2 regions of the Pseudoxanthomonas sp. G3 genome follow, and region 2 is predicted to be linked to the other one. Evidence: predicted binding sites of a transcription regulator. Region 2 holds the regulator's gene; the other holds the start of a gene.
What was found. Region 2 encodes FliA, which starts transcription of late flagellar genes. Its sites were predicted from a motif close to TAAAGTTTNNCNNNCNNNGGCCGATAA; they were not measured.
Positions count from the first base shown of each region.

Region 1: a site for FliA is predicted at 5,581-5,607, ahead of AC23D6_RS12035 (methyl-accepting chemotaxis protein). Genes of this name have one in related genera too.

Region 1 is NZ_CM172805.1:2,532,110-2,547,312, reverse strand. Features, by position in the region: gene AC23D6_RS12055 (CocE/NonD family hydrolase) at 1-1,357, opposite strand, end outside; gene AC23D6_RS12050 (SDR family oxidoreductase) at 1,787-2,542, opposite strand; gene AC23D6_RS12045 (AraC family transcriptional regulator) at 2,667-3,560, opposite strand; gene AC23D6_RS12040 (EAL domain-containing protein) at 3,674-5,428, opposite strand; gene AC23D6_RS12035 (methyl-accepting chemotaxis protein) at 5,637-8,189, shown strand; gene AC23D6_RS12030 (hypothetical protein) at 8,231-8,494, opposite strand; gene AC23D6_RS12025 (RidA family protein) at 8,611-9,003, opposite strand; gene AC23D6_RS12020 (LysR family transcriptional regulator) at 9,146-10,069, shown strand; gene AC23D6_RS12015 (dihydrofolate reductase family protein) at 10,167-10,727, shown strand; gene AC23D6_RS12010 (YciI family protein) at 10,805-11,176, shown strand; gene AC23D6_RS12005 (aspartate/glutamate racemase family protein) at 11,195-11,890, opposite strand; gene AC23D6_RS12000 (GntR family transcriptional regulator) at 12,067-12,474, shown strand; gene AC23D6_RS11995 (ABC transporter ATP-binding protein) at 12,471-13,355, shown strand; gene AC23D6_RS11990 (hypothetical protein) at 13,352-14,038, shown strand; gene AC23D6_RS11985 (acyltransferase family protein) at 14,046-15,197, shown strand.
Region 2 is NZ_CM172805.1:2,297,549-2,312,751, forward strand. Features, by position in the region: gene flhA (flagellar biosynthesis protein FlhA) at 1-779, shown strand, start outside; gene flhF (flagellar biosynthesis GTPase FlhF) at 946-2,682, shown strand; gene AC23D6_RS10935 (MinD/ParA family protein) at 2,672-3,550, shown strand; gene AC23D6_RS10940 (RNA polymerase sigma factor FliA) at 3,547-4,299, shown strand; gene cheY (chemotaxis response regulator CheY) at 4,460-4,840, shown strand; gene AC23D6_RS10950 (protein phosphatase CheZ) at 4,840-5,451, shown strand; gene AC23D6_RS10955 (hypothetical protein) at 5,486-5,620, shown strand; gene AC23D6_RS10960 (chemotaxis protein CheA) at 5,648-7,393, shown strand; gene AC23D6_RS10965 (flagellar motor protein) at 7,629-8,369, shown strand; gene motD (flagellar motor protein MotD) at 8,382-9,344, shown strand; gene AC23D6_RS10975 (ParA family protein) at 9,344-10,126, shown strand; gene AC23D6_RS10980 (chemotaxis protein CheW) at 10,123-11,121, shown strand; gene AC23D6_RS10985 (STAS domain-containing protein) at 11,307-11,621, shown strand; gene AC23D6_RS10990 (response regulator) at 11,618-11,983, shown strand; gene AC23D6_RS10995 (chemotaxis protein CheA) at 12,028-14,016, shown strand; gene AC23D6_RS11000 (OprO/OprP family phosphate-selective porin) at 14,098-15,203, shown strand, end outside.

The sequences.
Region 1 (15,203 bases), 230 kb from region 2:
GCAGATAATGCAGCACGCCGGCCTGTCCGCCATCGAAGTAACCCGTCGTGGCGAGCACCGGAATATCGATGCCTGCATAGTCCTCGCCCTGCGGGATCATCGCCTGCCAGTAGCCGTCGTAGGCGGGATGGCGCAGCCATTCGGCGAAGACCGGGTTCGCACTGCCATCGAGGGCGGATCGCTCGCGGTACGCTCGACCGCTGGCGTAGGCGTCATGGTCTAGCTTCGCCCAACGCGCGCTGTCGCCGTAGCGCGCATCGTCCAGCCAGCGGCTGCTCGCGGTGTACAGCGGCCACGGGTACATGAAATTGAGGAAGACGCTGCCTTCCATCGGGATGTCGATGCCGGGCGCCGCCGACGCCGACGTGGCGATCGCCTTCAGCGCGGGCGGTCGGTACTTCGCCGCGGCCCACTGCGCGAAGCTGTTGTAGCTGCCGCCGAACATGCCCACCTGGCCATCGCTCCACGCCTGCGCGGCGATCCAGGCGATCACCGCGGCCGCATCGCGGCCGTCGTGGACGAAGGGGGCGATCGCGTCGGGGCTGCGGCCCTTGCCACGGCTGTAAGCGACCGCGCCGGCGTAGCCGTGCGCGGCCATCGTCTTGGCATCGCCCCATGCCACGTCATCATTGGCGTAGATGGTGAACTGGAGCAGCGTGGGCAGCGGCGGTGCTTTCGCCGGACGCACGATGAGGGCGGCGATCCGCGCGCCCTCAGGCGTGGTCAGCAGGGCGTCGCGATCGATGACGTAGCGACGCGCATCGTCCTCCTGCAGCGCGCCGGCGAACAGGGGCTGGAATGCGGCATAGGCCGCGTACACCTGATAGGCGCGGACCAGGTCGATGGCCTCGGGCAGTGGCAGCCGTGACCGGCCCGCAACCTTGGCCAAGGCCGCATCAAGCTCGCCCCGTACCCGAGCAAGCGACGTGCCGAACGAGAACTCCGCCTGCAATGCCGTCCGGTCGTCCAGTGAGCCAAAACGCTCGGCGAAGACCTGTCGCCACGCCTGCGCGTACGCCATCCCATGCTGCGCCTGCACCGTCTTAGCGCGCGCGTGGATCTCGTATTGCAGGAACTGCGGAGGTTGCGACGGGGCATCGCCACGCAGCGTCCGCAATGCCAGGATGCTGTCGACCGCCTGCGCGTACTGGCCGGCGACGAGCTGCAGGCGGAACCGTGTCGCGAAGTCGCGCTGGGGATCCTCGTCGCGATAGACCGCCAGCGCATCGCGCGCCAGCGTGGTCATTGCCGCCTCGACCTGGCCGCCCTGCAGGCCTGCGGGGACGCGGAGATCCTTTGTCTGGGCGAAGGAGGGGAGGGCGAGTGCCGTCAGCAGGAATCCCAGCAGCAGTCTCATGTTGGTCCGGTCCGTGGAGGGCGCGGGAAGCTTTGCACGCAAGGCCGTGGCGGGGAAGAGCGATGCGACGAAACCGGGCCCGTCGGTGACGAAACGGGCACGTGGCGCGCTGGAGAGTGGTTGGCGGAACGGCAGAACAGACGACGGGCATTGCACCTGCTCGGCGGTACCGACGTCATCCTCCCCGAATGATCCGGAGCGCCTCGTCAGCGCGTGAGGTTGTGTTGCTGACAGGGCGCCAAGGCGGGAGAGGAAGCTTGCCCGATACCTCCTGCAGCGCGCGTGTCGACACCGCTCGCATCGCGCGTTGTTCGCTTTCGCCGAGCAACGTGGACAGGCGTGGGCCTTCATGGAATCTCATGATGATTCTCCTTCGAGCACGTCGGGAAAGGGAGACCGGGCCCGCGATCGCGGGCCCGGCGGCTGACATCAGATGACCTGTCCGCCCGATACTTCGATGCGCTGTGCGGTAACCCAGCGATTCTCGGGGCCGAGCAGGCCGGCGATCATCGGCCCGATGTCGTCGGGCACGCCGACGCGGCCCAGCGCGATCATCTCGGCGAAGACCTTGTTCAGGTCGGGCATGTCGCGCACGGCGCCGCCGAGGAAGTCGGTCTCGATCGCGCCGGGTGCCACCACGTTCGCGGTGATGCCGCGGCTGCCCAGTTCCTTGGCCAGATAGACGGTCAGGATCTCGATGGCACCCTTGGCCGCGGCGTAGGCCGAGAACCCCGGATACGACACGCGGGTCAGTCCCGTGGAGAGGTTGACGATGCGCCCGCCATCGGCGATCAGCGGCAACAGGGCCTGGGTGAGGAAGAAGACGCCCTTGAAATGCACGTTGATCAGATGGTCGAACTGCGCTTCGGTCGTCTCCGCGATCGTGGCCATTTCGCCGTGGCCGGCGTTGTTGACCAAGTGATCGAAGCTCGTGCGCTGCCAGGTAGAGACAAGAACGTCGCGCAGGCGATCCACGAAGCCCGGGAAGGTGGCCACATTGCCGACGTCGAGCGGGAGGGCGGCGGACTTGCGGCCCATGGCCAGGATCTCGGCGACGACGGCCTCGGCTTCGGCGGCGCGGGAATGGTAGGTGACGATGACGTCGCCGCCGCTGCGGGCCACGCTCAAGGCGGTGTTGCGGCCCAGGCCGCGGCTGGAACCGGTCACCAAAGTAATCGTGCTCATACTGAACTCCAGGTGGGTTGGGGAGTCAGTACTGTCCTGCGCAAGGCCCCGACGAAGTTGCGGGAAGCGGGGACATCTTTGCCTATTCCTGCGACCCGGCCGATACGATCGACCGGCGCCGGCGTCACGCCATCGTCTGGACCCGCGCCTGGGCGGATCGGATGTCGCGGGCCGGCGGTGCGCCGAACAGGCGTCCATACTCGCGCGTGAACTGCGGGACGCTTTCGTAGCCCACGGCATAGGCCGCGTTGCTGGACGATTTTCCTTCCGACAGCATCATCCTGCGGGCTTCGATCAGGCGCAGCTGCTTCTGGAACTGCAGTGGGGACAGCGATGTGACCGCGCGGAAATGCTGGTGGAACGTGGAGGCGCTCATGCCGGCCACCTCGGCCAGCTTCTCGATGCGCAGCGGCTGCGCATATTCCGAGCGGATGACGGCCACGGCCCGCGCCACCCGTTGCAGGCTGCCGTCCACCGCACCCAGGGTACGGATGGCGCCGCCGTGGCGGCCCGCCAGCAGCCAGTAATGGATCTCGCGCAGGTACTGGTCGCCCAGGATGCGCAAGGCGTTCGGCTGCTCCAGCAAGTGCAGCATGCGGCTGGCGGTGTCCGCCACTTCGCGGTCGGTCGGTTCGACCTGCAGCGTGTCGGACGGCGCCGTCGCGTGTGCGGTCACCTGGGTGACCAGACCTTCGATGAGGCTGGGTTCCAGATCGATCACCACCGAGTAATAGGGCGTGCCGGCGCTCGCGTGGGTGATCTGGCTGACGGTGGGAATGTCGGCCGTGATCAGCATCGAATCGCCGGCAGCCAGCTCGATCGTGCGGCTGCCCATCGAAACCCGCTTGCGCCCCTGCACGATCAGCGCCACCAGCGGGCGCGAAATGGCGTACTGCAATTCGCCTGGGTGCAGGGCGCGGATCACGGTGACGCCCTTCAACGGCGTGCGCGCAACGCCATCGGCGTCAGCGCGCAGGTCGGCAAAGCGCCGCACGGCGGCCAGCAGGGTCTCTGTCATGGGCCAAAGATAGCGCGGGCTGATCGGCCATTGGGGCTGCCCGTAGCTTTGGGCAAGAAAACGAAAGGAATCAGCAAACGCTAGGCGCGCGGGCCCCGGATCGGTCGCGACAGTCAGTCGTGCGGGGGCGACGCCGCATCCAGCACGTGCAGGCCCACCGACAGCCGCTTGGCCACCCGTTTGGCCGCGGCGGCCTGCGAGGCGACTTCCTCGGCGGTGCAGAAGCGATGGGGATTGACCTGGGCCACGCCGATGGTGAGCGTGGTCAATGGGAAGGTGGTGTAGCGGCCAGCACGGTCTTCGCCTTCCAGGACACCGCGCGCGAGGTCATCGTCGTCGAACAGAGCGCGGCCGGCGGCGTTGAATTCAGCGACCATCTCGCGGCATCGGCGCTCCCAGTCGTCGCTCTGGAAAAGCACCACGAAATCGTCGCCGCCCACATGGCCGACGAAATCCCATTGCGGTTCAGCATGTCGCAGGAGCGTCGACGCTACCAGGCGGATCATGCGGTCGCCTCGGAAGTAGCCGTACTGGTCGTTGTACGGCTTGAAGTGGTTGAGGTCGCAATACGCCGCCCTGAACGGCTGCTGCGCGTCGATCAACCGCGTGATGTGCTCGGCAATGGGAATATTGCCCGGCAGCAAGGTGAGCGGGTTGGCGTAGCGCGCGGCTTCGATGCGCAGTTCCGTGACGCGCCGGACCAGCGCCTCACCGGTGCCCACGCCGGCGTAACGACCCTCGCGGGTGATGATGAAGCCATCCGAGAGATAGCGCTGGTCTTCGCCCAGCAGGATCTCCGACATCGCATCCACGCTCTGCGCCACGTCCGCCATGATGGGCGAGGCATGCATCAGCTGGACGCAAGGCTTGCGTCCCAACAGCTCGCGGGCGAAGGGCACGGCCATGCGCTCATTGAACACCCGGCGGTTGATGAGTCCGAGCGGAAGCCCTTTGCCGTCCACGACCGGCAGGGCCTGCAGGTCAGGGTGTTGGCGGAAGACCTGCTCGGCATCGAAGTTGCTGGCGCTGTCGGTGATCGACGGTGCCTCGATCAGCAGGTGTGCGGCGGTGACCTTGGGGAAGGTCGAGCGACGCCCGCTACGCGGCCATACCGGCAGTTTCTCGGGTGACGCCAGGCGGAGGTCTTCCGGGACGGCATCGGTTGCCCGTTCGGCCGGGCGACCCAGCAGGTACCCCTGCGCGTAACGGATACCCAGATCCCGGATGATCGCCAAATCCTGCGTGCGCTCAACGCCTTCGGCGATCAGGTCGGAACCCAGACTCTCGGCCACCTGCACCAGCGCACGCACGATACTGAGCCGTCCGGGGCTCTCTGCGATCTCGTGGACCAGATAGCGATCGATCTTGACGTACTCGGGCCCCAGCTCGTGCCATAGCTCGAAGTTGGAATGCCCGTTACCGAAGTCGTCCAGCGCAATGCGGATGCCGGCTGCGCGAAGGTAACCCAGTGCATCGGCCAGGCGGCCCACGTCCTCGACGATGTCGCGTTCGGTGATCTCGATGACGAAGCGGCTCAGGTCCCGTCCCGCCGACCGCAGTCCCTCGATGATCTGCTGCGGGCGAAACGCATCCTGCAGGATTGCATGCGCGCTCAGGTTGACCAGCAGGCGCCCGCCGCGTTCGAAATCGAAGCTGCGCACCAGCATGCGCGCGGCCTGCGTCTCCAGTTCGCCCAGGCGTCCGGTAACGCGTGCCAAGTCCAGCAACTGCAGCGGCGTCATCGTCCCGTGTGCGTGCCGCATCAGGCCTTCGTGCGCGACGACACGCTGGTCTTCCAGATGGACGATGGGCTGGTACACCGCGCGCAATCCGCCCGGACTCAGGGCAGCGTCCAGCACAGCGGACATCGGGGCGGGGGCGGGGCAGGCGAGCATGGGGCCGGGACGCTAGCGCGATCGCATGACAGTGGCGTGTCAGTTGCCGCCGTCATCGTGCTGTAGCGCACGCCGCGTACAACACCTTCATCCCGGAACGCCGCACGCGTGGCGACCAAGGACATTAAAGTCCTGGCGGAAGCGGCCGATATCGATGCGTCATTCTGTCCGGAATACGCCCATGGCCTTCCCCGCATCCCTGAAGTCGGTCCTTCATCGCGCGTACGATGCTGCTGCACGCAGCCTGCGCCTTCTTCCCTCCACGCAGCTCGCTCGTATGAGTCTGGCCGGCAAGATCCAGGCCAGCCTGCTGGTGTCCGGTCTCGGCCTGCTGGTGATCGCACTGGCGTACTGGCGCGCCAGTGTAGGCGCAGAGCGCGCCGGCGACACGTTCGCCGGCTATCAGGCACGTGCGGTGCTCGCAGGCGCGCTCGCCCAGCAGGTCGCCGAGGCGCGCCGATTGCAGACGGCCTATGCGCGCAGCTTGTCCGACGAGCATCGTGCTGCCCTGCAGTCCGCGCAGCGACGTTTGTCGAGCACGCTTGCCGCGGAAGCCGGCACCGTCGCCGACGGTCCGCGCCCGCCTGCGTTGAAGGCCGTTGCCGCCCAGATTGCGCAGTTCGGTGAAGGCATCGCCTCGCTCAATGCGCGCGTGGACGAGATGGGGCAGGGCGAATCCGGACTGCTCGCTCAGCTGGATGCAGCGGCCACTGCACTCGAGCGGCGCATCGACGACGCAGGCAACCCAGCGCTGATTGGCCACGTGCAGCGCATGCGGCGGTTCGAGAGCCAGTTCCTGCTGACCGGCGACGCGGCACACACCGATCGCGTCAGCGAGGAGAAGTTGCCGTTCGATCTGGCACTGACCGCCTCGCGCCTGTCGCTGGAGATGCAGGACGCGTTACGTGCCGACATGGACGCCTACCAGGGTGCCTTGCTGGCGTACACCGCCGCGCGCATCGGGCTGGATGTCGAAGCCCAGTCGCTCGAGGACATCGCAGCCGGCATCACCCCCGCGCTGGACGCACTGCAGCAGGCCCAGGCCGATGCGTTGGCGAAAGCGCGTGCGCAGCAACGGTCCCAGGGACGCTGGATCGACGCCTTCTTCATGCTGACCTGGCTGCTGGTGTCCGCAGCGGTGATCATGACCCTCCTGATGGTGCTTCGTGCGGTGCGCCGGCCGATCGAAGATACGTTGCGCTTCGCCGGCGATATCGCCGAAGATCGGTTGGACACCGTGCTGACGGTGCACAACCCGCACGATGAGATCGGCCGTCTCGCCGCGACGCTGAGCCACATGCAGGCCCGCCTGCGTACTCGCATAGAGGCCGAACGCGCCGCAGCACGCGAAAACGAGCGTGCCCGCCAGGCGCTGGATTGCGCGAAGACCGGCTTGATGATGCTCGACGCCGAGGGTGCGCTCGCCTATGCCAACCGTTCCCTGATGGCTGTGTTGCCGGACGCGGCGGCGATGGTTGGCCATCCCGCCACGCAGCTGCATGCGGCGTTTTCCGAAGCCCAACGGCGCTTGGCGACCGGCGAGTCGGCGTTCGAGGAAGAAGTCGAGCATGGTGGCGTGTGCTATCAATGGACCATCAACAGCGTAGTAGTCGAGGGCGCACGCATCGGCGCCACCGTCGAATGGCGCAGCCGTGCCGTCGAGATGTTGGTGGAGCGCGAGATCGCCGCCGTGGTGGATGCGGCAGCGCGTGGTGATCTCGCTGGTCGCGTTCCGTTGGAGGACAAGCAGGGCTTCGTATTGACGCTGGCAGGCAGCACCAATCGCCTGCTGGATGCCTTCCAGTACAACTTGTCGGCGCTGCAGGGCCTCTTGGCCGCGCTGTCGCAAGGCGACCTGACCGCGCGGATGGAAGGCGACTTCCACGGCGTGTTCGGGCGCATGCGCGACGATGCCAACGCCACCGTCGCGCAGCTGACCGACATCGTCGGTCGCATCCAGGATGCGTCCACCTCGATCAACACCGCCGCCGGCGAGATCGCCTCGGGTAATTCCGATCTGTCGCGCCGTACTGAGCAGCAGGCGGCGAATCTGGAAGAAACGGCCGCTTCGATGGAGGAACTGACTTCCACCGTGCGTCAGAACGCCGAATCGGCCCGACAGGCCAACCAGCTCGCCATCGGCGCCGCGGGCGTCGCCTCGCAAGGCGGCGAAGTGGTCGGCAAGGTCGTCACCACCATGACCGACATCGAACAGTCCTCGAAGAAGATCGCCGAGATCATCTCCGTCATCGATGGCATCGCCTTCCAGACCAACATCCTGGCGCTCAACGCGGCGGTGGAAGCCGCGCGTGCGGGCGAACAGGGCCGCGGCTTCGCCGTGGTCGCTAGCGAGGTCCGCACGCTGGCCCAGCGCAGCGCGAACGCCGCCAAGGAGATCAAGGGCCTGATCGAAACCTCGGTGGACAAGGTGGCCGACGGCTCGGCCCTGGTGCAGCAGGCCGGCACGACCATGAGCGAGATCGTCGCCTCGGTGCAGCGCGTGACCGATATCATGGCGGAGATCTCCGCCGCTTCGCAGGAACAGAGCACGGGCATCGAACAGGTCAACCAGACCATCACCCAGATGGATGAAACCACCCAGCAGAACGCCGCGCTGGTGGAAGAGGCTGCCGCTGCCGCCGGGAGCCTGCAGGTGCAGGCAGGAGCACTGCGCAAAGCCGTCGCGCAGTTCCGTACTGGCCGCGCGCCGCTGCGCCGCCCGCTACCGGCGTGAGGCTGCGCGTGCGAGTCACGCCCGCACGCTGCGGACACGCATCAGCCTGTCGGTGGGAAGTCGGCGAGCGAGACGCCGTCGACCGCCACCAACCGGTCGAGCCGGACGCGTTCCCCCGTGCCGAGTTCGGCGTACTCGATGCCGTCACGGGCCGACAGGGTGACGATGCGGGTGTCCCGCTCGTGCGCCTTGCCGTCATCGTCGACGAACCGGATCAGCGTCGTCGCACGGCGCGTCGCCGTCGCTTCGAGCACATCATGGAACTCGCAGTTGATGGGCGTGTAGGGGTCGGAGGGAGAGGGCATGGGAGATCCCGGACGCGGATGGCATCGGTCGGATGGCCAGCCTAGCGCGGGGCGTCGACGGCGTCGCTCGCCGCCAGCGTACCAGCGTGCGCGATGCCATCAGACGGGCGCGGGGCTCACCCCGGAATTCGCGCGATCACCTTGATCTCGAAGTCGAAGCCGGCCAGCCAGTTCACGCCGATCGCGGTCCAGTTGGGATAAGGCTGAGCCGGGAAGACCTCGCCCTTGACCTTCATGACGGTGTCGAACTGGCGCTCGGGGTCGGTATGGAACGTCGTCACGTCGACGATGTCATCGAGCGTGCAACCGCCCGCCTTCAGGGTGGCCTCCAGGTTGGCGAACGCCAGGCGGACCTGGGCTTCGAAATCCGGCTCGGGGGAGCCGTCGCTGCGGCTGCCGACCTGGCCGGAGACGAACAGCAGGTCGCCGGAGCGGATCGCGGCGGAGTAGGTGTAGTGGGCGTAGAGGTCGTGCCGACCGGCGGGAAAGACGGCGTCGCGGGATGCCATGGGAGTACTCCTCAAGTGGGTGGGGCCGTGAGGCCCCGGGACATGGCGAGCACTCTAGGCAGCGCTCCCCGGGGGATAAACACGCGGATCGCGGGATCACTGTTTGTAGAATCCAAACAATCCCCGCTGCCTTGGAGTTCGCATGGACCGTATCGACGCGATGCAGGCCTTCGTCCGCGTGGTCGAGACCGGCAGCTTCACCAAGGCGGCCGACACGCTGCAGGCCAGCAAGACCCGGGTGACGCAACTGGTGCAGCAGTTGGAGACGCACCTGCGGGTGAAGCTGCTCCACCGCACCACGCGCAAGGTCAACGTCACCGCCGACGGCGCCGCGTATTACGAGCGCGTCGTGCGCCTGCTGGCCGACCTGGACGATGCAGAGACCAGCCTGTCCGCGGCCTCCGAAGCACCGCGCGGACGGCTGCGCGTGGATGTGCCCGCACCGTTGGCCAGCCACGTGCTCGTGCCGGCATTGCCCGATTTCCATGCGCGCTATCCCGATATCCAGCTCGACCTCGGCGCCAGCGATCGCAAGGTGGACCTGATCGACGAGAACGTGGACTGCGTGATCCGTGGCGGCGTCCTCACCGATGACTCGCTGCGCGCACGTCACGTGGCCGACCTCGCGCTGGGGGTGTACGCCGCGCCGTCCTATCTGGCACGCGTGGGGAGGCCGGCGCATCCGCAGGCACTGGAAGACGCCGCGCATCGCGTCATCGGCTATCGCAGTGCGCGTACCGGCAACCCGCTGATGTCGCCGATGCGGCGCGGCGAAGAAGAGGTGCGCGTGCAGGGCCGTCACGTGCTGTCGGTGGATGACGGCAATGCCTATCTGGCGGCCGGCATCGCCGGGCTCGGCGTGCTGTGGCTTCCCACCTACATGGCGCGCGAGCCGCTGGCGCGGGGTGCGCTGGTGCCGCTGTTCGAAGACTGGCGGATCGAGCCGATGCCGATGTACCTCGCGTTCCCGCCCAGCCGGCACGTCAGCCGCAAGCTGCGGGTGTTCATCGACTGGGTCGTGGAGCTGTTGGCGCAGCATGCGCCCGCCATCCAGCCGCCGCGTTGATGCAGGACGCAGCGGCACGCGCTTCTTCATCGGGTGGGCGTCGACCCCATCCGCACATCGGCATACTCCTGTCATCCGCCATGAGACATTCGCCGCCATGGGACTTCTGACCTTCAGCCTCAACCTCACCCTCGACGGCTGCGTGGACCACGAAGAGGGCATCGCCGATGAAGAAACGCACGCGTTCTTCACCCGGCTCATGGACGAGCATGGCGCCATGCTATGGGGCCGCGTCACCTACGAAATGATGGAAGGCTACTGGCCGAAGGTGGCACGCGGCGAGGTGGAGGCGCCCCCGGCGACGCGCGAGTGGGCGCGGAAGCTGGAGGCGAAGCCGAAGTATGTGGTGTCGTCGACGCGGAGCGAGTTCACCTGGGCGCAGAGCCACCTCCTCACGGGCGAACTGCGCACGGGCATACAGGCGCTGAAGGATGCGACACCGGCCGGTGTGCTGCTGGGCAGCGGCATGCTCGCCACGGAATTGGACCGGCTGGACCTGATCGACGAGTACCGCTTCCTCGTCCATGCCCGCATCGCCGGCCACGGCCCGACCCTGTACCAGCGCGGACTGCCGCACGCGCGACGGCTTGATCTGGTGTCGGCGACCCCGCTGCGCTGCGGGGCGGTCGCGCTGCATTACCGGCGTGCGCGCGACTGACAGCCGCGCCTCGGGCGGCATGTCGATCTACGGCCTTCCGCTTCGTCGCCCAGGCATCTCTGCACAAAGGAACCGCCATGAAGTATCTCGGCCTGGCCTATTTCACCCCCGACAAGTTCGCCGCGATGTCGCCTGGCGATGTCGAAGCCTTGGTCAGCCAGTGTCCCGCCCTGGACGAGCAGATGCGGGCGACCGGCAAAGTGCTGGTATCCGCCTCGCTGGGGGATCTGGAAGGCTGGCGGACACTGCGCCCGCAGGCCGGCAAGACGCAGGTCAGCGACGGGCCTTACACCGAATCGAAGGAAGTCGTGGGTGGCCTCTTCATCATCGAAGCGGACAGCCACGACGAAGCGCTGCGCATCGCGTCCATGCACCCGGCGGCGACGCTGGGCGAGGCGGGAGGATGGGCGGTCGAGCTGATTCCGATGGATTTCTATCTCGAGCGCTAGCATGCGCGGTGGATTGCCTTACTCCGTCAGCGCAGCCTCCACCGCGGCGCTGGCATGCAGAGCCGTGGTGTCGAACAGCGGCACGCGCGCGTCCTGCGGGCCCACCAGCAGGCTGATTTCGGTGCAGCCGAGGATGATGGCCTGCGCGCCACGCGCGACCAGATCGTCCATGACGCGACGATAGGCATCGCGCGAAGGATCGCGGATGACACCGCGACAGAGTTCGTCGTAGATCACGTCGTGGACGATGCGACGGTCGTCGGCGTCCGGCACGAGGACTTGCAGCCCGTGCCTGTCCTGCAGGCGCTGGCGGTAGAAATGCTGTTCCATCGTGAAGCGGGTACCCAGCAGGCCGACCGTGCGATGTCCGGCGGCGGTGATGGCCGCGCCGGTGGCATCGGCGATGTGCAGCAACGGAATCGACACGGCCGCCTCCATCTGCGGCGCCACCTTGTGCATGGTGTTGGTGCACAGCACGAGCAGGTCGGCACCGGCGGCCTGCACGCGGCGCGCGGCGTCGGCCAGCACCTCGCCGGCGGTGTCCCAGTCGCCATCGCGCTGCAGCTGTTCGATCTCGTGGAAGTCGACGCTGTACAGCACGACCTTGGCCGAATGCAGGCCAGCCAGGCGGGCCTTGATGCCTTCGTTGACCAGGCGGTAGTACGGCACCGTCGATTCCCAGCTCATCCCGCCGATCAGTCCGATCGTCTTCATGCCTGTCCTGCCGTGTATGTCCGAGGCAGGAAGTATGTAGGCCGGCGTGCCGCGCCGGGTTGAGCAGTTTGAGGGGTGAGGGTGCGGTCTGTTGCAGGCCCCCGACACCGGGGGTGCTTTACAGAGGATTCCCTGCTGTGCATACTGTGCATATAAACTATGCACAGTGGGTGGCGGTGAGCGCGGAACTGTTTCTGTCGACCACCGACAGCACGCCGATGTACCAGCAGATCGTCGACCAGATCACCGCCAAGGTGATGGCTGGTGACTGGAAGCCGGGACAGGCGCTGCCGTCGATTCGCGAGCTGGCCAGCGCCAGCCGGGTCAGCGTGATCACGGTCAAGCGCGCCTACGCGGAACTGATGCTGGCCGGGATCATCGTTACCCGGCACGGCATGGGCTCCTTCGTGGCCGAGTCCTCGGACCTGCCCACCGACTTGCTGCGCGCGGAATTCACCCAGCACTTCGACGCGATGCTCGCCTGTGCCGCGCGCCTCGGCATTACCCGCCACGAGATACGGCAACTGCTCGATGACGAGCAAGCCGATCCCACGCCCGACACCTCCGGAGGATCCACGCCATGACCGCCGCACTCGCCTTGTCCGGCGTGACCAAGCGCTACGACAGCTTTGCGCTGCAGGACATCACCCTGAGCATGCCCGCCGGGCAGATCATGGGATTGGTGGGCGTCAACGGCGCTGGCAAGACCACCTTGCTGCGCATCCTCAGCGGGCTGGCGCGCGCCGACGCCGGCACTGTCGAAGTATTGGGCCGCGTGATGCCGGCGCAGCAGGTGGCGGTCAAGCAGGAACTCGGCTTCGCGTCGGAAGACATGCGCCTGTACAAGAGCCAGACGCTGCGCTGGCACATGGATTTCATCCGTTCGATCTATCCGGGCTGGGATGAGGCGTACGCCGCCGACCTGCTGCGTCGGTTCGACCTGCGGGCGGAGCAGACGCTCGCGGGCTTCTCGCACGGCCAGCGCGTCAAGGCGCTGCTGCTGTTGAACTTCGCCCGCCGCCCCAAGCTGCTGCTGCTCGACGAGCCCACCACCGGTCTCGACCCCGTCGCACGCGACGAGGTGCTGCAGGCGCTGGCCGACATCCTGCGCGACGACGCCCGCAGCGTGCTGTTTTCCTCGCACAACACGCGGGATATCGAGCAACTGGCGGACACGATCAGCTTCGTCCACCAGGGCCGCCTGCTCGCGTCCAAGGACAAGGAGTCCTTCCTCGACGACTGGCGCCGGATCATCTGCCAGGGCACGTGGCCGGCGGATGCGGATGCGTGGCCCGAGATCGCGATGACGCGCCAGAACGGATCCCTGCTGGAGCTGAAGGTGCGCCAGTTCAGCGACGGCCTCCTCGGCCGCCTGCAGGCGCAGGGGCTGGACATCCGCAGCGCCGAGGCGATGAGCCTGGAAGACATCTTCGTCACCACCGTGCGGGCGGGAGGTGCCGCATGAAGCGTTTCGAACTCAACCTGCCGGTGATCAGGCACCTGATCGCCAAGGACTGGGCGCTGTTCCAGAAGCAACTCGCGGCCTACGTGACCGGGGGCATCTTCGCGCTCTGCCTGATCGGCATGGCCAAGGGATGGAGCTTCTACCTGGGCTCGCTGTTGCTGCTGGTCGTCATGGTCGGCATCTCCTGCTTCTCGATCTCCACCTCGTTACTGGTCGAGCGCAAGGAGCACACGCTGGCCTTCGTCATGAGCCTGCCGCTCACGCCGTTGGACTTCTATCTGGCGAAGCTGCTCGGCAACCTGGTGACGTTCTTCGTGCCGTTCCTGCTCCTGTCCGCCGGCACCCTGGCCGTCATCGCGTTCACGCCCTTGCCGGATGGACTGATCGTCTTTTCGATCCTGATTTTCGGCTTCGTGACCCTGGCCTACAGCGTCTCCCTGAGCGTGGCCATGGCAGTGGAATCGGAAGGCTGGAACACCTTCGCCATGATCGGCAGCATGGTCCTGATCAATCCTTTCATCATGTTGCTGGGGCAGATCCCCGAGATCACCGGCAACGCGAACACCGAACGCGTCGTCTGGAGCCTGCCCGCCGTTTCCATCCTGCTCGTGGAGATCGTGGGGAGCATCGCCGTGCTGGTGATCACCGGCTGGGTGCGCTGCCGCAAGAAAGCGTTCTACTGACGCCGCCATGTCGGCGCCCGATCGCCTCCACGCGATGGACAACCTGCGGGCGCTCGCCATGCTGTCGGGCGTGCTGTTCCATGCGGCGCTGGCCTACAGTCCGCTAGCGCACGCCTTCATTCCCACGGCCGATCGCGTGTCGTCGACGGCGGTCGACGTGGGCATCTGGTTCCTGCATCTGTTCCGCATGCCGCTGTTCTTCGTGGTCGCCGGCTTCTTCGCGGCGATGCTGGTAGTGAAGCGCGGGATGGGCGGGATGTTCCGGAATCGTTTCATGCGCATCGCGCTGCCGTTCGTGATCTTCCTGCCGCTCGTGCATGGGGCGCTGAAGTACAGCACGCTGCACGCCGCGGAGACGGTGCAGCACCCATCGCCCATGCTGGCGATGATCCGGCAGCTGCTGCAGACGCAAGGCCTGCCCGAACAGCTGCCCGGCACCGGGCACCTGTGGTTCCTCTACTACCTGCTGTTCTTCTACGTGCTGGTATGGTCGGCGAAGAACTTCGGACTGGAGGCACTCGCACAGCGCGTGCGCGACCTGCGCCCGGTCTGGCTGCTGGGTGGGCTGCCGTTGCTGCTGGTGCCGTCGCTTGCCGCCGTCAGCGCGCCGCATCCCGCACCGGAAAGCCTCCTGCCGCAGTTCTGGGCCTTCGGTTTCTACGGGCCGTTCTTTGCGTTCGGGTACCTGCTGTATGACCACGACGCGATGATGGAACCGCTCCGGCCGCTCGCGCCGTGGCTGCTGGCCGCCAGTTTGATGCTCTATGGCGTCTTCTGGGTCCTGCTGGATCGACACGTACCCAGCCTGAGGGATCCTTCCGCCTCCTGGCCACTCGCCGTGCTCGAGGCTTACGTCAGCGTATGGATGACCTGTGCCTGCCTGATCGCAGGCAAGGCGTGGTTGGATCGTCGCCATGCCGTGCTGCGCTATCTGTCGGAGGCGTCGTATTGGATCTACCTCGTCCACCTGCCGATCCTGTTCGCGCTCCAATACCGTTTGCTGGACGTGAAGGCGCCTTGGGGCATCAAGTTCGTGTCGTCGGTGCTCGCGACCTTGGCGCTTTGCCTGTTCGGTTATCACGCGGTGGTGCGCAAAACGCGGCTGGGCGGGCTGCTGGGCGCGCGAGCGTCCGCAGCGATGGTGGAGATGGGAAAGTGATGTATT
Region 2 (15,203 bases):
ACCCGGACCGCGAACTGGCCCTGGACCCGGGCGGCGCCTTCGGCACCATCGACGGCATTCCCGGCAAGGATCCGGCGTTCGGCCTGGACGCGGTCTGGATCCAGTCGCACCAGAAGGCCACCGCCGAGTCGCTGGGCTACACCGTGGTCGATCCGGCCACCGTCATGGCCACCCACCTGTCGCACCTGGTGCGCGAACACGCCCCGGAACTGCTCGGCCACGAGGAAGTGCAGCAGCTGCTGTCCCAGCTGGGCCGCAGCGCGCCCAAGCTGGTCGAGGATCTCACGCCCAAGGCGCTGCCGCTGGCCACCGTGGTGCGCGTGCTGCAGAACCTGCTGGTCGAGCGCGTGCCGATCCGCCAGCTGCGCCGCATTGTCGAGGCACTGGTGGAGTTCGCCCCGCAGAACGCAGATCCGGCCGCGCTCACCGCCGCGGTGCGCACCTCATTGGGCCGCTTCATCGTGCAGGAGATCTCCGGCATGACCCCGGAGCTGCCCGTCTACACCTTGGCGCCGAATCTGGAACGCGTCTTGCAGGACAGCACCCAGGGAACCGGCGCGGCGCTGGAACCGGGACTGGCGGAACGCCTGCACCAGAGCCTCGCCGACGTGGTGACCAAGCAGGAAGCCCGCAGCGAGCCTGCGGTGGTGCTGGTACCGGGTTCGGTCCGCGCCGCCCTCGCCCGCCTGGTCCGCCACAGCGTCCCCACGCTGTCGGTACTGGCCTACAGCGAGGTTCCCGAAGACAAGCGGTTGAAGTTGGTCGGCACGATCAGCTGAAAGCCGGAATGAGGGATTGGGGATTCGGGATTCGCCACAAGCGGCTCCCTGTTATCGGAGAGCGATCGAATGAAAACGACAACTCGGACCCACCTGCATCGCCGAAAACGATGTGCTGCTGCTCCTGCGAATCCCCATTCCCGAATCCCGAATCCCGGCTCCTGACATGAAAATCAAACGCTTCGTCGCTCCCGACATGCGCACCGCCTTCGCCATGGTCCGCCAGGAACACGGCCCGGACGCGGTGATCCTGTCCAACCGCGTCACCGAGGACGGCGTCGAGATCGTCGCCGCCAGCAATTACGACGAAGCGTTGGTGAAGCACACGCTGGACGCCATGCGCCCTGCAACCGGTACCGCGCCGCTGCATCCGCTGCTCGATCCGGCCGCACCGAACCGCGCGACGAACATCGACCCGAATGCCACGGCACCGGCACCGAGCGCGCCGGCCCTGTCGCCCGCCGAAGCCGCCGCCAGCTACTTCGCTCGCCGCCAGACCGCACACGCATCGACGGCACAGGTAACCACCGCGCGCGCTGACACCACGGTCGCCGTGCCGCGCACGCCCGCGGCACCCATCGCCGCCACGCCCGTCGCGGCTGCCAACGAAGCGCCGCCACGCTTCACGCCCAGCCAGCCGCTGCGCGAGATCGCGCCGCAGCTGATCGAACCCGAATCCTTCGCCGCCAAGCTGGCTGCGTGCCTGCCGGAGCCGCCCGCCAACGAACCGGCGCCGGTCATCGCCCCCATCGCCGCATCGGTGGCGCCGCCGCGCGCCCCGACCGCCGTGCGTGCCGAGACCGACGAGACCCTGGACCTCGACGCGCTGTTGCCGTCGATCGCCCCGCCGGTCGCACTGCCGGAACCGGCGCCCGCCCCGAAGATCGCCACCCTGCCCGCCACGCGCACGTTGGCCGCCGCACCCGTTCCGGCACCCGCCGCCGTTATCGTGCCCACGCTGACCGTGGTGGCCGACAACGCCGCCGACGCCCGCGAAAGCGACGAGCAACTGGTGCAGATGCGCGGCGAACTGGCCGCGATGCGCGAAATGATCGAGCGCGAAATGCATCGCCTCACCGACGAACGCCTGCGCGGCTCGCCGGTACGCATGCAGGCGATGGAGCTGATGGAAGACTACGGGTTCGACGCCGGCATCACCCGCGACATCGCCCTGCAGATTCCCGCCGACACCGAAGCCCACCGCGGCCGCGGCCTGATGCTGGGTCTGCTGTCGAAGAAGCTGCCGGTCACGGAGATCGATCCGCTGGAAGCCGGCGGCGTGATCGCCCTGGTCGGCCCGACCGGCGCCGGCAAGACCACCACCATCGCCAAGCTCGCCGCGTGCTTCGCGCAGCGCCACAACGCGCGCGACGTGGCCCTGGTCACCACCGACACCGTCCGTGTCGGCGGCCGCGAACAACTGCACGGCTACGGTCGCCAGCTCGGCATCGCCGTGCACGAGGCCGACAGCGCGCAGACCCTGGCGCTGGTGCTGGAGCGCCTGCGCGACTACAAGCTGGTGCTGATCGACACCGCCGGGCTGGGCCAGCGCGACCGCAACCTGGTGGGCCAGCTCAACTGGCTGCGCGCCTCCGGCCAGGTGCAGACGCTGCTCTGCCTGCCGGCCAACTCCCATTTCTCCGACCTGGACGAAGTCGTCCGTCGCTTCAGCACCGTGCAGCCGCAAGGCGTGGTGCTGACCAAGCTGGACGAGACCGGCCGCCTGGGCAGCGCACTGTCGGTGGTCGTCGACCACCGGTTGCCGATGGCCTGGGTGACCGATGGCCAGCGCGTGCCCGACGACCTACACCGCGCCAACAGCGCCCACCTCGTGCTGCGGCTGGACCAGCTGCGCCGCGAAGCCGACGAACCCTGCTCGACCGAGGCCACCCATGTCGCCTGACCACCTGCTGCAGACCAATCCGCGCAGCACCCCGCCGATCCCGTCCGCGTTCCATCCGGTGCGCGTCATCGCCATCACCGGCGGCAAGGGCGGCGTGGGCAAGACCAACGTGTCCGTCAACCTGGCGATCTCGCTGGCGGAGATGGGCAAGCGCACCCTGCTGATGGACGCCGACCTCGGCCTGGCCAACGTCGACGTGCTGCTCGGCCTGTCGCCGAAGTTCACCCTCGCCGACCTCGTCGCCGGCCGCTGCCAGCTCGAAGACGTGCTGCTCGAAGGCCCTGACGGCCTGATGGTGGTACCGGCCTCGTCGGGTTTCCGCCACATGGCCGAACTGTCGCCGGCCGAACACGTCGGCCTGGTCAATGTGTTCTCCGAACTGCAACGCGCCCTGGACGTCATGGTGGTCGACACCGCCGCCGGCATCACCGACAGCGTGCTGACCTTCTGCCAGGCCGCGCAGGACACGGTCGTCGTGGTCTGCGACGAACCGGCCTCGATTACCGATGCGTACGCCCTGATCAAGGTGCTGGCGCGCGAACGCGGCCTGGACCGCGTGCACGTCATCGCCAACATGGTCCGCGACCCCAACGAGGGCCGGAAGCTGTACGAGAAGCTGGCCCGCGTCTGCGAGCGCTTCCTCGGCGATGTCGCCCTGCACTACCTGGGCGCCGTACCGCAGGACGACTGGCTGCGCCGTGCCGTGCAGCGCCAGCAGGCCGTCGTGAAGGCCTACCCGGGCAGCCCGTCGGCGCGCGCCATCACCGACATCGCCCGCGTGGCCGCCCGCTGGCAGCCGCCGCAGGGCGCGCGCGGCAACGTGGAATTCTTCGTCGAGCGTCTGATCCAGCGCGGGGTGGCCGCATGAACACCGCCGCCGCCCAGTACCGCGCCGTGCAGCGCAGCGCTGCCACGGACTGCGTCACCCAGCACGCCGACCTCGTCCGCCGCATCGCCCACCACCTGGCGGCGCGCCTGCCGGCCAGCGTGGAGATCGACGACCTGATCCAGGCCGGCATGATCGGGCTGATCGAAGCCTCGCGCAGCTACGACGCCGAGCAGGGCGCTTCGTTCGAAACCTACGCCTCGATCCGCATCCGCGGTTCGATGATCGACGAGATCCGCCGCGGCGATTGGGTGCCGCGATCGGTACACCGCCGCGCCCGCCAGGCCGCCGCCACCGTGCGCGAGATCGAACAGCGCACCGGCCGCGCCGCCATCGCCACCGAAGTCGCCTCGGCGATGGAGATGCCGCTGCCGGAATACCTGCGCCTGATGGAAGACGCCGCGCGCGGCCAGGTGCTGAGCCTGGAATCGCATATCGACGATCACGGCGAACCGAACACCGCCCGCACCGGCGGCCCGTCGCCGCAGCAGAACCTGGAGCGCAGCGAGTTCCGCCAGCAGCTGGTCAAGGCCATCGGCCACCTGCCCGAGCGCGAACAGCTGGTGCTCTCGATGTACTACGAGCAGGAACTCAACCTGAAGGAAATCGGCGCGGTGCTCGGCGTCAGCGAGTCCCGCGTGTGCCAGATCCACGGCCAGGCCATGGTCCGCCTGCGCGGCCGCCTGCAGGTGTTCGAGAAGGCCGATGCCGGGTTGGAAGACGACGAGTGAGCAACGCGTGGAGAGGAGTGAGAAGTGAGGAGTGAGTAACAGCTCCACATCCGCTGCCCTTCCGCGTCATCCGGTCCCCTAAACCTTTCCCGCCCCCGGCCGATATCCCCACCAGACCCACCGTCCACGCAATACCGGAGCATCCGTGACCAACAAGAACATGCGCATCCTGATCGTGGACGACTTCTCCACCATGCGCCGCATCATCAAGAACCTGCTCAACGACCTGGGCTACACGAACACGGCGGAAGCCGAGGATGGCAACAGCGCGCTGACGGCGCTGTCGCAGGGCAGCTTCGAATTCGTGGTCACCGACTGGAACATGCCCGGGATGACCGGCATCGAGCTGCTGAAGGCGATCCGCGCCGACGAGCGTTTCAAGACCCTGCCCGTGCTGATGGTCACCGCCGAAGCCAAGCGCGAGCAGATCATCGAAGCCGCGCAGAACGGCGTGAACGGCTACATCATCAAGCCGTTCACCGCGCAGACGCTGGAAGAGAAGCTGGGCAAGATCTTCGAACGCCTGGGAGCAGCCGCCTGATGAATGCCGTCGCCGACATCACCGGTGCGCGCGCCGCGTTGGTGGAGCGGCTGCAGCACGCGCTCGACGCCCTGGAACAGGGCGACGAAGCCGGCTGGCGCCGCGAACTGGACACCATCGCCGCCTGGCGCACGCAGCCGATGATGCAGGGCCTGGGTCGCCTGGCCCGCGAACTGGCGCAGACCCTGGGCGAACTGCCGCCGACCGACGCCGGCGAGCTCGACGACGCCTGCTCGCGCCTGGACCACGTGGTCGAGATGACCGAACAGGCCAGCCACAAGACCTTGGACTTGGCCGAGCAGTGCCGTAGCTACGCCACCCAGCTCAAGGGCACCGCCCTGTCGGCCGAACAGGCCGCGCTGGTGGACAGCATCGGCAAGGGCCTGTCGGAAATGGCGCTGGCCCAGAGCTACCAGGACCTTACCGGCCAGATCATCCGCCGGGTCGTCGGCATCGTGCGCCGGGTGCATGAGGGCTTCGGTGCGCTCGGTCTGCCGCCGCCGGAGAAGAAAGAGACTTCAGAACTCGCCGGTCCGGCCGTTGCTGGTCTAGACCGCAACGCGTTCTCGCAGGACGACGCCGACGACCTGCTCTCCGGCCTGGGCCTGTAGCCCACCGCCGGACGCTGCGGAACCGGAGACTGCCATGCGCCACCGTTCCGTCCATCGCCATCCTCTCCTCCTGCTGTTCGTCGGGCTGCTGCTGGCCTGCGACGCGATCGCCCGGCGCCTCACCGCGCGCCGCACGGCCGCGCCTCGCCTGGCCCATCCCACCCGCTGATCGACCGTTACGGTAACCCGCCCGTCCATGTCCGCCGTCACGCCCGAAATCGCCGCCGACTTCCTGATCGAAGCGCAGGAAATCCTCGACCGCCTGGGCGAACAGCTGGTCACGCTGGAACAGGACCCCTCCGACAGCGATCAGCTCAACGCGGTCTTCCGCGGCTTCCACACACTCAAAGGCGGCGCGGGCTTCCTCGGCATCCAGGCCATGGTCAACCTCTGCCACGCGGCAGAAGAAACCCTGGGACTGGTGCGCGCCGGCCAGGCGACCCTCGAATCGCACCACTTCGACGCCGCGCAGCAGTCGCTCGACTACCTGCAGCAGATGCTGGACGCGATCGGCGCGGGCGAGGACCCGCCCCACGCGCCGCAGTCGCTGATCGACCAGTTCGACGTACACGGCGGCGCGCCAGTCGCAGCGCCCGCCGCGGCCGTGGCATCCGCCCCCGCCGCCGGCGACCTGATCACCGACGACGAATTCGAAGCACTACTCGACCAGTTGCACGGCGACGCCGCGCCGACCCAGGTGGCCACCGCCGCGCCCGTCGCTGCGCCGCGCCCCGCGCCGGCCGCGCCCAAACCGGCGCCCGCCGCGAAGCCGGCCGCGAAAGCCGGCGGCGAGGCCGAGCAGACCATCCGCGTCGATACCAAACGCCTGGACGCCATCGTCAACCTGGTCGGCGAACTGGTGCTGTCGCGCAACCGCTTGAAGACCCTGCGCGCGCGCATTCGCGACGAGGAACTCGACCGCGCCGTGAGCAGCCTGGACATCGCCACCGCACGCCTGCAGAACGCCGTCATGCGCACGCGCATGCAGCCGGTCGGCAAAGTGTTTTCGCGGTTCCCGAAAGTGGCGCGCGATGTCGCCCGCCAGCTGCAGAAGGAAGTCGACCTGGAACTGGTCGGTGCCGACACCGAACTGGACCGCAACCTGGTGGAGGCCCTGGCCGATCCGCTGGTGCACCTGGTGCGCAATGCCATCGACCACGGCATCGAAGTGCCGTCGCTGCGCGACGCCAGCGGCAAGCCACGCCAGGGCCACGTGCGACTGTCGGCGCAGCAGGAAGGCGATTTCGTCACCATCGAGATCCGCGACGACGGCGCCGGCATCGACCCCGAGCGGCTGCGCGTCAAGGCGCTGGAGAAGGGCCTGATCGATCCCGAAGCCGCCGCACGCCTGTCCCACGACGAATGCCTGCAACTGATCTTCCTGCCGGGCTTCTCGACCAAGGCCGAAGTCACCGACATTTCCGGCCGCGGCGTGGGCATGGACGTGGTGCAGTCGCGCATTCGCGAACTCAGCGGCCAGATCACCATCCATTCCGACGTGGGCCGCGGCAGCCGCTTCGTCATCCGCGTACCGCTGACGCTGGCCATCCTGCCCACGCTGCTGGTCCAGGCCGGCGAGCCGGTCTACGCGCTGCCGCTGGCGCGTGTGATGGAAGTGCTGCACGCGCCCGCCGCCAGCCTGCGCTGGTTCGACGGCCGCGCCGTGCTGGATCGCCAGTCGCACACGTTGCCGCTGGTCGACCTGCGCGACTGGCTGCGGGTGGAACCCGCCGCCGCCGCCCTGCTCACCATCGTGGTGCTGCAGATGGGCGACCAACGCTTCGGCCTGGTCGTCGACCAGGTCCGCGGACGCGAGGAAGTGGTCATCAAGCCCCTGCCGCGCGCCGTGCGCGGCCTGCCGGGCTACGCCGGCGCCACCCTGATCGGCGATGGCCGCATGGCACTGATCCTCGACGTGGACGGTCTGCGCGCGACGGCATAGCGGGCCGGGCTGTTGTGGGAACCGGGCTTTTGTCGGAGCGAGGCTTTTATGGGAGCGACGTAAGTCGCGAGCTCTTTCCTTCAGACATCCGGACCCTGTCCCACTCCGTCTCGCGGCCATCGCGACTTACGTCGCTCCCAAAAGAGAGATTCGGGTGTGACCCCGGTCGCGACTCACGTCGCTCCTACAGGGATCGCGGCTCAAGTCCACCTGAACCGGGCCGATAGATCGCTACATGGATATCTTCAGCCTCATCGGACTCATCCTGGCGCTGGTCGCGCTGGTCGGTGGCAGCATCCTCAAGGGCGCAGGCGTCTCATCGCTGTGGTCCTCGGCGGCGTTCGTCATCGTGATCCTGGGCACCATCGCCGCGATCCTGGTGCACACGCCGCCGCCGGTGTTCAAGCGCGCCGTTGCCATCGTCCGCTGGGTGATCCGTCCGCCGGGCAACGACGGAGAGGCGCTGATCGCCGAGATCGTCGACTGGAGCAACATCGCCCGCAAGCAGGGCCTGTTGGGCCTGGAGCCGCTGGTCAACCAGCAGGACGACCCATTCCTGAAGAAGGGGCTGCAGATGCTGGTCGACGGCGTGGAGCCGGAATCGATCCGGCACATGATGGAAATCGACCTCAACGGCCAGGAACACCAGGACCTGGCGGCCGCGAAGGTGTTCGAGGCGATGGGCATCTACGCGCCCACGCTGGGCATCATCGGCGCCGTGTTCGGCCTGATCGCGGTGATGAAGAACCTCGCCGATCCGAGCAAGCTGGGCCACGGCATCGCTGCCGCGTTCACCGCCACGATCTACGGCATCGCCTCGGCCAACCTGTTCTTCCTGCCCATCGCCAGCAAGCTGAAGAGCGTGATCGGCGGCCGCAGCCGCGAGCAGGAAATGATCATCGAAGGCCTGATCGCCATCGCGCAGGGCGAGAACCCGCGCAACATCGAGGCCAAGCTGGCCGGCTTCCTGCACTGAGCGGGCGCAACGATGGCACGCCGGCACAAGCACGAGGAGCACGCCAACCATGAGGCCTGGGCGATCCCGTACGCCGACCTCATGACCCTGCTGCTCGCCTTCTTCGTGGTGATGTACGCCATCTCCACCATCAACGAAGGCAAGTACCGGGTGATGGCCGATGCGCTGACCGCCGCCTTCGGCGGTGCGCCGCGCACGATCAATCCGGTGCAGGTCGGCAATCACCAACTGCAGGGCGCCGACTTCGACCGCCCCTCGCCGATCAAGTCCGGCGCCAAGCAGGGTCCTTCCGCCCCGTCGCCCTCGCCCAACGTCACCCTGCTGGCGGCGATGGCCTCGCAGATGAACATGTCGCTGGACGCCAAGGGCCTGCAGAACGCCCAGAGCGAGCTCAAGCGCATCGCCGACGATCTGGAGCGCGCGCTGGCGCCACTGATCGACGAGAAGCTGGTCACCATCAAGCGCTCCACCCTCTGGCTGGAAGTGCAGATCAACAGCGACATCCTGTTCGCCACCGGCTCGGCCACGCTGGACCCGCAGGCGCAGGAGACCGTCGGCAAGCTGGGCGCGGTGCTGGCCGGCGTGCCCAATTCGGTCCGCGTGGAGGGCTACACCGACGACCGGCCGATCCGGACGGCGCAGTTCCCGTCCAACTGGGAGCTGTCCTCCTCGCGCGCCGCGAGCGTGGTGCACCTGTTCGTCCGCGACGGAATTCCGCCGGAACGGCTGGCCATGATCGGCTACGGGGAGTTCCGCCCCATCGCCGACAACGCCACGGCCGAAGGCCGCAACGCCAACCGTCGCGTGCTGCTGATCATCCTGGCCAGCCCGGGCGGTCCGGCACCGGAATTGCATGCCCAGCGTGAAGCCGTCGCGCCGCCGTCAGTGATCTCGCTGCCGCCGCTGCCGACGAACGCCGCGACGCCCATGACCGGGGCGCCGCCGGCGCCCCAGGTCCATGAAGGAGTCCAGTGATGCGCGTGTGGGCGATCGCCAACCAGAAAGGCGGTGTTGGCAAGACCACGACCACCCTCGCCCTCGGGCGCGGGCTGGCCATGCGCGGCTATCGCGTGCTGCTGGTGGATCTGGACCCGCATGCGTCGCTGACGCGGGCCTTCGGCGTCCCGGCGGACCCGCAGCCCTCGGGTGTGTTGGAGCTGTTCGACGAGAACCCGCCGGAACTGGTGCGCCTGGCGCGCGCCACCGAAATCGAGAACCTGGCCTTCGTCGCCGCGCAAACGCCGCTGGCGACGCTGGAGCGCCGCAGCGCGACCCAGCCTGGCCTCGGCCTGGCGCTGTCCAACGCGCTGGCGCGCGCTGGCACCGCCTACGACTATGTGCTCTTCGATTGCCCGCCCACGCTCGGCCTGCTGATGGTCAATGCGCTGGCCGCCGCCGACCACGTGATCATCCCCACCCAGACCGAGCCGCTCGCGCTGCACGGCCTGAAGGGCATGTGCCGCACCAGCGAGATGATCGAGCGTTCGCGCCGCCGCGCGCTGCCGGTCTCCATCCTGCCTACCCTGTACGACAAGCGCACGCGCACCGGCGCCGATACGCTGAAGGCGATGCAAGAGGAGCACGGCGACGCCGTCTGGAACGACGCCATTCCCAACGACACCCGCATCTGCAGCATCGAGGCGCTGACGCATTCCGCGCCGGCCGCGCAGTATCCCGGCCGCGGCCTGTCGGCCTACCGTCGTGCGCTGGACTGGCTGCTGATGAGCGAGGCCCGCGCCACGGAGCAGGCCGCATGACCACACCCGCCGTCCTCGATGACTACCTGCAGGACCTGCTGGGCGACGTGGCCCTCGCCCCGGCAGCTAGTCCTGCCGCGGCCGACACACCTGCATCCGTCGTCGCCGAGTCCGCGCCCGTTGTCGAAGCCCCGGCCGTGGAAACACTTGTCGTGGAAGCACCCGTCGTGCCCGCGCCGGCCCTGGCGGTCGCACCGGTGCGCGCGGATGCCGACCTGATCACCGACGACGAGTTCGAAGCCCTGCTCGACCAGTTGCATGGCGACGGCGTACCGCAAGCCGTCTCCGAACCCGTCCTCGCCGCGCCGGTACACACGCCGCCGCCCGCCCCTGCACCCGCCATCGCACCGGCGCGCGCGCCTGCGGGCGATGTCATTTCCGATGACGAGTTCGAAGCGCTGCTGGACGAACTGCACGGGGGCGCCGCGCCTACCGCACGCGTCAGTGCGCCCGCGCCCGCGGCCGAAGCGATCGCTCCCGCACGGCCCGCGGCACCGCGCGTCCTGCCGCCGCTGCCCACCCATCCTTATTTGCAGGCACCCGTCGACACCGGCGAGCGCCGTCGCGCGACCGAACGCAAGACACGCTGGTTGCGCCTGCGCTGCGACCAGCAGCATTACGGACTGGAACTGCTGAAGGTGCAGGAAGTCGTCTTGCCCGCCACCCTGCTGCCGCTGCGCGGCGCCGCGCCGCACATGCTGGGCGTGATGAACCTGCGCGGGCAGGTGGTGCCGGTCATCGATCTCGGCCTGTACCTGGGCCGTCGGCCGATCGAGCCCGACACCGCCACCCGCATCGTGGTGCTGGAAGAGCATGGCGAGATCCTCGGCCTGCGCGTCAGCGCGGTGGAGGACGTGGCCAACCTCAGCGACCACCAGATCGAATCCCCGGACAACGCCCGCGTGGGCCGCATCGCCAACCCGCTGTTCCGCGGCGTGGCGAGGCTCAACGAGCGCGCGGTGATCCTGCTGGACGCTTCGCAGTTGCTGCAGTGAAGCGAGGAACGAGTGGAGAGGAGTGAGGACTGAGGAAAAGCGGGAACACGCTCTTGCCCTTACTCACTCCTCACTCCTCGCCACTCACTCCTGCTTTCCCCAACCCGATCACACATTCACACCCATCCCTAAAGAGCGGCGCCGCCGCGCCGATACTCCACTAGAGCCGCCCTTCCGGAGACACGATGAGCGCAGTGCCCCTGGGTGATGACCTCGGTATCGAGGCCGCCACCGACCTCAAGCAGCATCTCGCCCTGCACGTCGCCGACGCGGCGCCGCTGGTGCTGGATGCCGGCACCGTGCAGCGCGTCCACACGGCCAGCCTGCAGGTGCTGTGCAGCTTCGTGCGGCAGCGCCAGCAGGCCGGGCTGGCCACCGATTTCGGCGCGGTCAGCCAGAGTTTCCGCGACGCCGCGCGCCTGCTGGGCGTGGGCCGCCAGCTCGGCCTGGCCTCGGACGACACCAACATCAATACGCAACAAGTGGAGAACCCCGCATGAGCGCACGCATTCTGGTAGTGGACGATTCGGCCTCGATGCGACAGATGGTCGCTTTCGCCCTTACCTCGGCGGGGTTCGCGGTGGACGAGGCCGAAGATGGCCAGGTCGCCCTGGGCCGCGCGCAGGGCCAGCGCTTCAATGCCGTCGTCACCGACGTCAACATGCCGAACATGGACGGCATCTCGCTGATCCGCGCCCTGCGCGGCATGCCGGACTACAAGTTCACCCCGATGCTGATGCTGACCACCGAGTCGGCCGCCGACAAGAAGGCCGAAGGCAAGGCCGCCGGCGCCACCGGCTGGCTGGTCAAGCCGTTCAATCCGGAACAGCTGGTCGCGACCGTCCAGAAAGTCCTGGGCTGATCACCCCTCCTCCCCTACGCCTTCCGTCACAGGTCTCCGTCGCAATGAACATGGACATGCAGCGCTTCCACGCCACGTTCTTCGAGGAGAGCCGCGAAGGGCTGGAGGCCATGGAAGCGGGCCTGCTGTCGCTGGAACAGGGCAGCCGCGACGGCGACCTGATCAACTCCATCTTCCGCGCCGCCCACTCCATCAAGGGCGGCTCGGCCACGTTCGGCTTCGACGCGATCGCCGGCCTGACCCACGTGCTGGAAACACTGCTGGACGAACTGCGCGCAGGCCAGCGCGCCGTCAGCCCGCCCGCGGTGGACGCGATGCTGGCGTCGGTCGACGTGCTGCGCGCCCTGCTGGCCGAAGCCGAACACGGCACACCCGCCGATCCCGCCGCCGTGCAGGCCATCAAGGACCGCCTCAACGCGGTGCTGACCGGCCAGGACGCGCCGGTCGCCGCGGCCGCCGCGCCGAAGGCCGACGAAACGCCGGAAGGCTGGAAGATCGGCTTCACTCCGGCGCCGTCGCTCTTCATGAGCGGCAACGATCCGCTACGCATCATCCGCGAACTGGAACACCTGGGCCCGCTGGAAGTCGCCTGCCGGCTGGAGCGCCTGCCCGGCTTCGACCAGCTCGATCCGCTGGAAGCCTATCTCGCCTGGGACCTCGGCCTGATCGGCAAGGTGCCGCGCAGCGCGGTGGACGATGTCTTCGCGTGGGTCGTCGACGATTGCGAACTCGACATCCAGCCCATGCAGCGCGATGCCATCCCGGTGGCGGCGGTGGCCGCCGTCGAAGCCGCAACCGCCGCGCCTGTCGTCGCTGCCGCGCAACCGGGCGCCGCGCCCGCGCAGGCCGCCGCCAACGACACCGCCGAAACCTCCATCCGCGTCAGCGTCGACAAGATCGACGGCCTGATCAACCTGGTGGGCGAACTCGTCATCACCCAGGCCATGCTGAAGCAGGTGTCGGGCGTGCTCGACCCGACGCAGTGCGAACGCCTCTTCGCCGGCCTGGATTTGCTGGAACGCAATACCCGCGATCTGCAGGAAGCCGTCATCGGCGTGCGCATGCTGCCCGTCGATGCGGTGTTCCGCCGTTTCCCGCGCCTGGTCCGCGACCTGTCCGCCCGCCTCGGCAAGCAGGTGCGCCTGCGCACCGTCGGCGAAGGCACTGAGCTGGACAAGGGCCTGATCGAACGCATCGCCGATCCGCTGGTGCACCTGGTCCGCAATTCGATCGACCACGGCCTGGAAATGCCCGACGTGCGCGCACAGGCCGGCAAGGACGAGACCGGTACGATCACGCTGGCGGCCTCGCACCAGGGCGGCCACATCGTCATCGAAGTCAGCGACGACGGCCGTGGCCTGAATCGCGAACGCATCCTCGCCAAGGCGGCCGAGCGCGGTCTGGCCGTGCCGGAAAACCCGACCGATTCGCAGGTCTGGGACCTGATCTTCCAGCCGGGCTTCTCCACCGCCGAAGCGGTCACCGACCTGTCCGGCCGCGGCGTGGGCATGGACGTGGTCCGCCGCAACATCCAGGCCCTCGGTGGCGAAGTGCAGCTCGAAAGCGCCGCCAACCAGGGCACCCGCGTGGTGATCCGCCTGCCGCTGACGCTGGCCATCCTCGATGGCATGGCGGTGTCGGTGGGCGACGAAACGCTGATCCTGCCGCTGACCTACGTGCTGGAAGCGCTGCAGCCGGTGGCCGACGACGTGCGCACGGTGGCCGGGGACGGCCGCGTGCTGCGCGTGCGCGGCGAATACCTGCCGATGGTCGCGCTCAACGACTACTACCGTTACGGCGACGCACGCGCCAGCGATCCGCTGGTCGTCGTGGTCGAGGCCGATGGCCAGAAACTTGCATTGGAAGTCGATGAACTCATCGGCCAACAGCAGGTGGTGGTCAAGAATCTCGAGAACAACTACCGCCGCATCGACGGCATCTCCGGCGCCACCATCCTCGGTGACGGCCGCGTCGCCCTGATCGTCGACGTGGGCGGCCTGGTCCGCTCGCGCCGGATGCAGCAGGCGGCCTGACAGCCTCTTCCCGCATGTCCCCTTCGGTCGCCGTGCCCCGGCGACGACGACGGCGCACGCCCTTACACTTCCGGTATCCGCATGAAGTACGCACTTTCCCTGCTCGCCCTGGCCCTGGCGGCCGCCCACGCCCCGGCGCAGGCCGCCGAGGGCACGACGAAGGCCGCCGCCTGGCCGCCGAAGATCACCTTTGCCGACGGCACCGAGCTCAGCCTCGGCGGCAATCTCCAATACGACCTCAACCAGTTCTCCGGCGATGGCTACAACGGCGCCGCGCTGGAGGACGATGACGCCTGGCGTCGGCAGGAACTCGGCTTCACCCTGCGCCGCAAGGGCGTGTACGACCTGGGCGTGACCTACGACTTCCAGGCCAAGAGCTGGAACGACGTGGCGCTGCGCCTCGAGACCAAGGCACTGTTCGGCCGCGACCTCGGCAAGGTGCGCATCGGCCAGATGAAGGTACCGCTGGGCTTCGAGGGCAATACCGCCACGCGTGCGGTCAGCTTCCTGGAAGCTTCGCTGCCCACGCAGGCGTTCTACGAGAATCGCCGCAGCGGCATCGACTGGGCGTTCGAACGCGACCACTACGTGGTCAACGCCGGCTATTTCTTCGAATCCGACCTGCTGGGCAACAACAAGGGCGATACCCGCGCACTGCGCGTGGCATGGACCCCGCGCAAGGCCGCGGGCGACGTCCTGCACCTGGGTATCGCCGCCTCGCGCGAACAGCCGGACAGCGAGGTCAACGGCCTCGGCGTGACCGTGTACCCCAGCGTGCGATGGCGCGCCAGGCCCGAGGCCGCGCTGACGGCCGTGCGGCTGGTGGACTCGGGCACGCTGACCCGCGTCGACCGCATCGATCGCTCCGGCCTGGAAGCGCTCTGGATCCACGGACCGTGGTCGGTGCAGGGCGAATACCTGCATCAGGAAACCACGCGCGATCTCGGCTTGCCGTCCTACTCGGCCGATGGTGCGTACGTGTTCGGCAGTTGGTTCGCCACCGGTGAATCGCGCGGCTACAGCGGCGGCAACGTCGCCAATCCGAAGCCGAAGGGCAAGTACGGCGCGCTGGAGCTGCTCGCGCGCTACAGCCGCATCGATCTCAACAGCGATGGCATCGCCGGCGGCCGCCAGTCCGATTGGACGCTGGGCGCGAACTGGTACCTGACGCCCTACTTCAAGTTCCA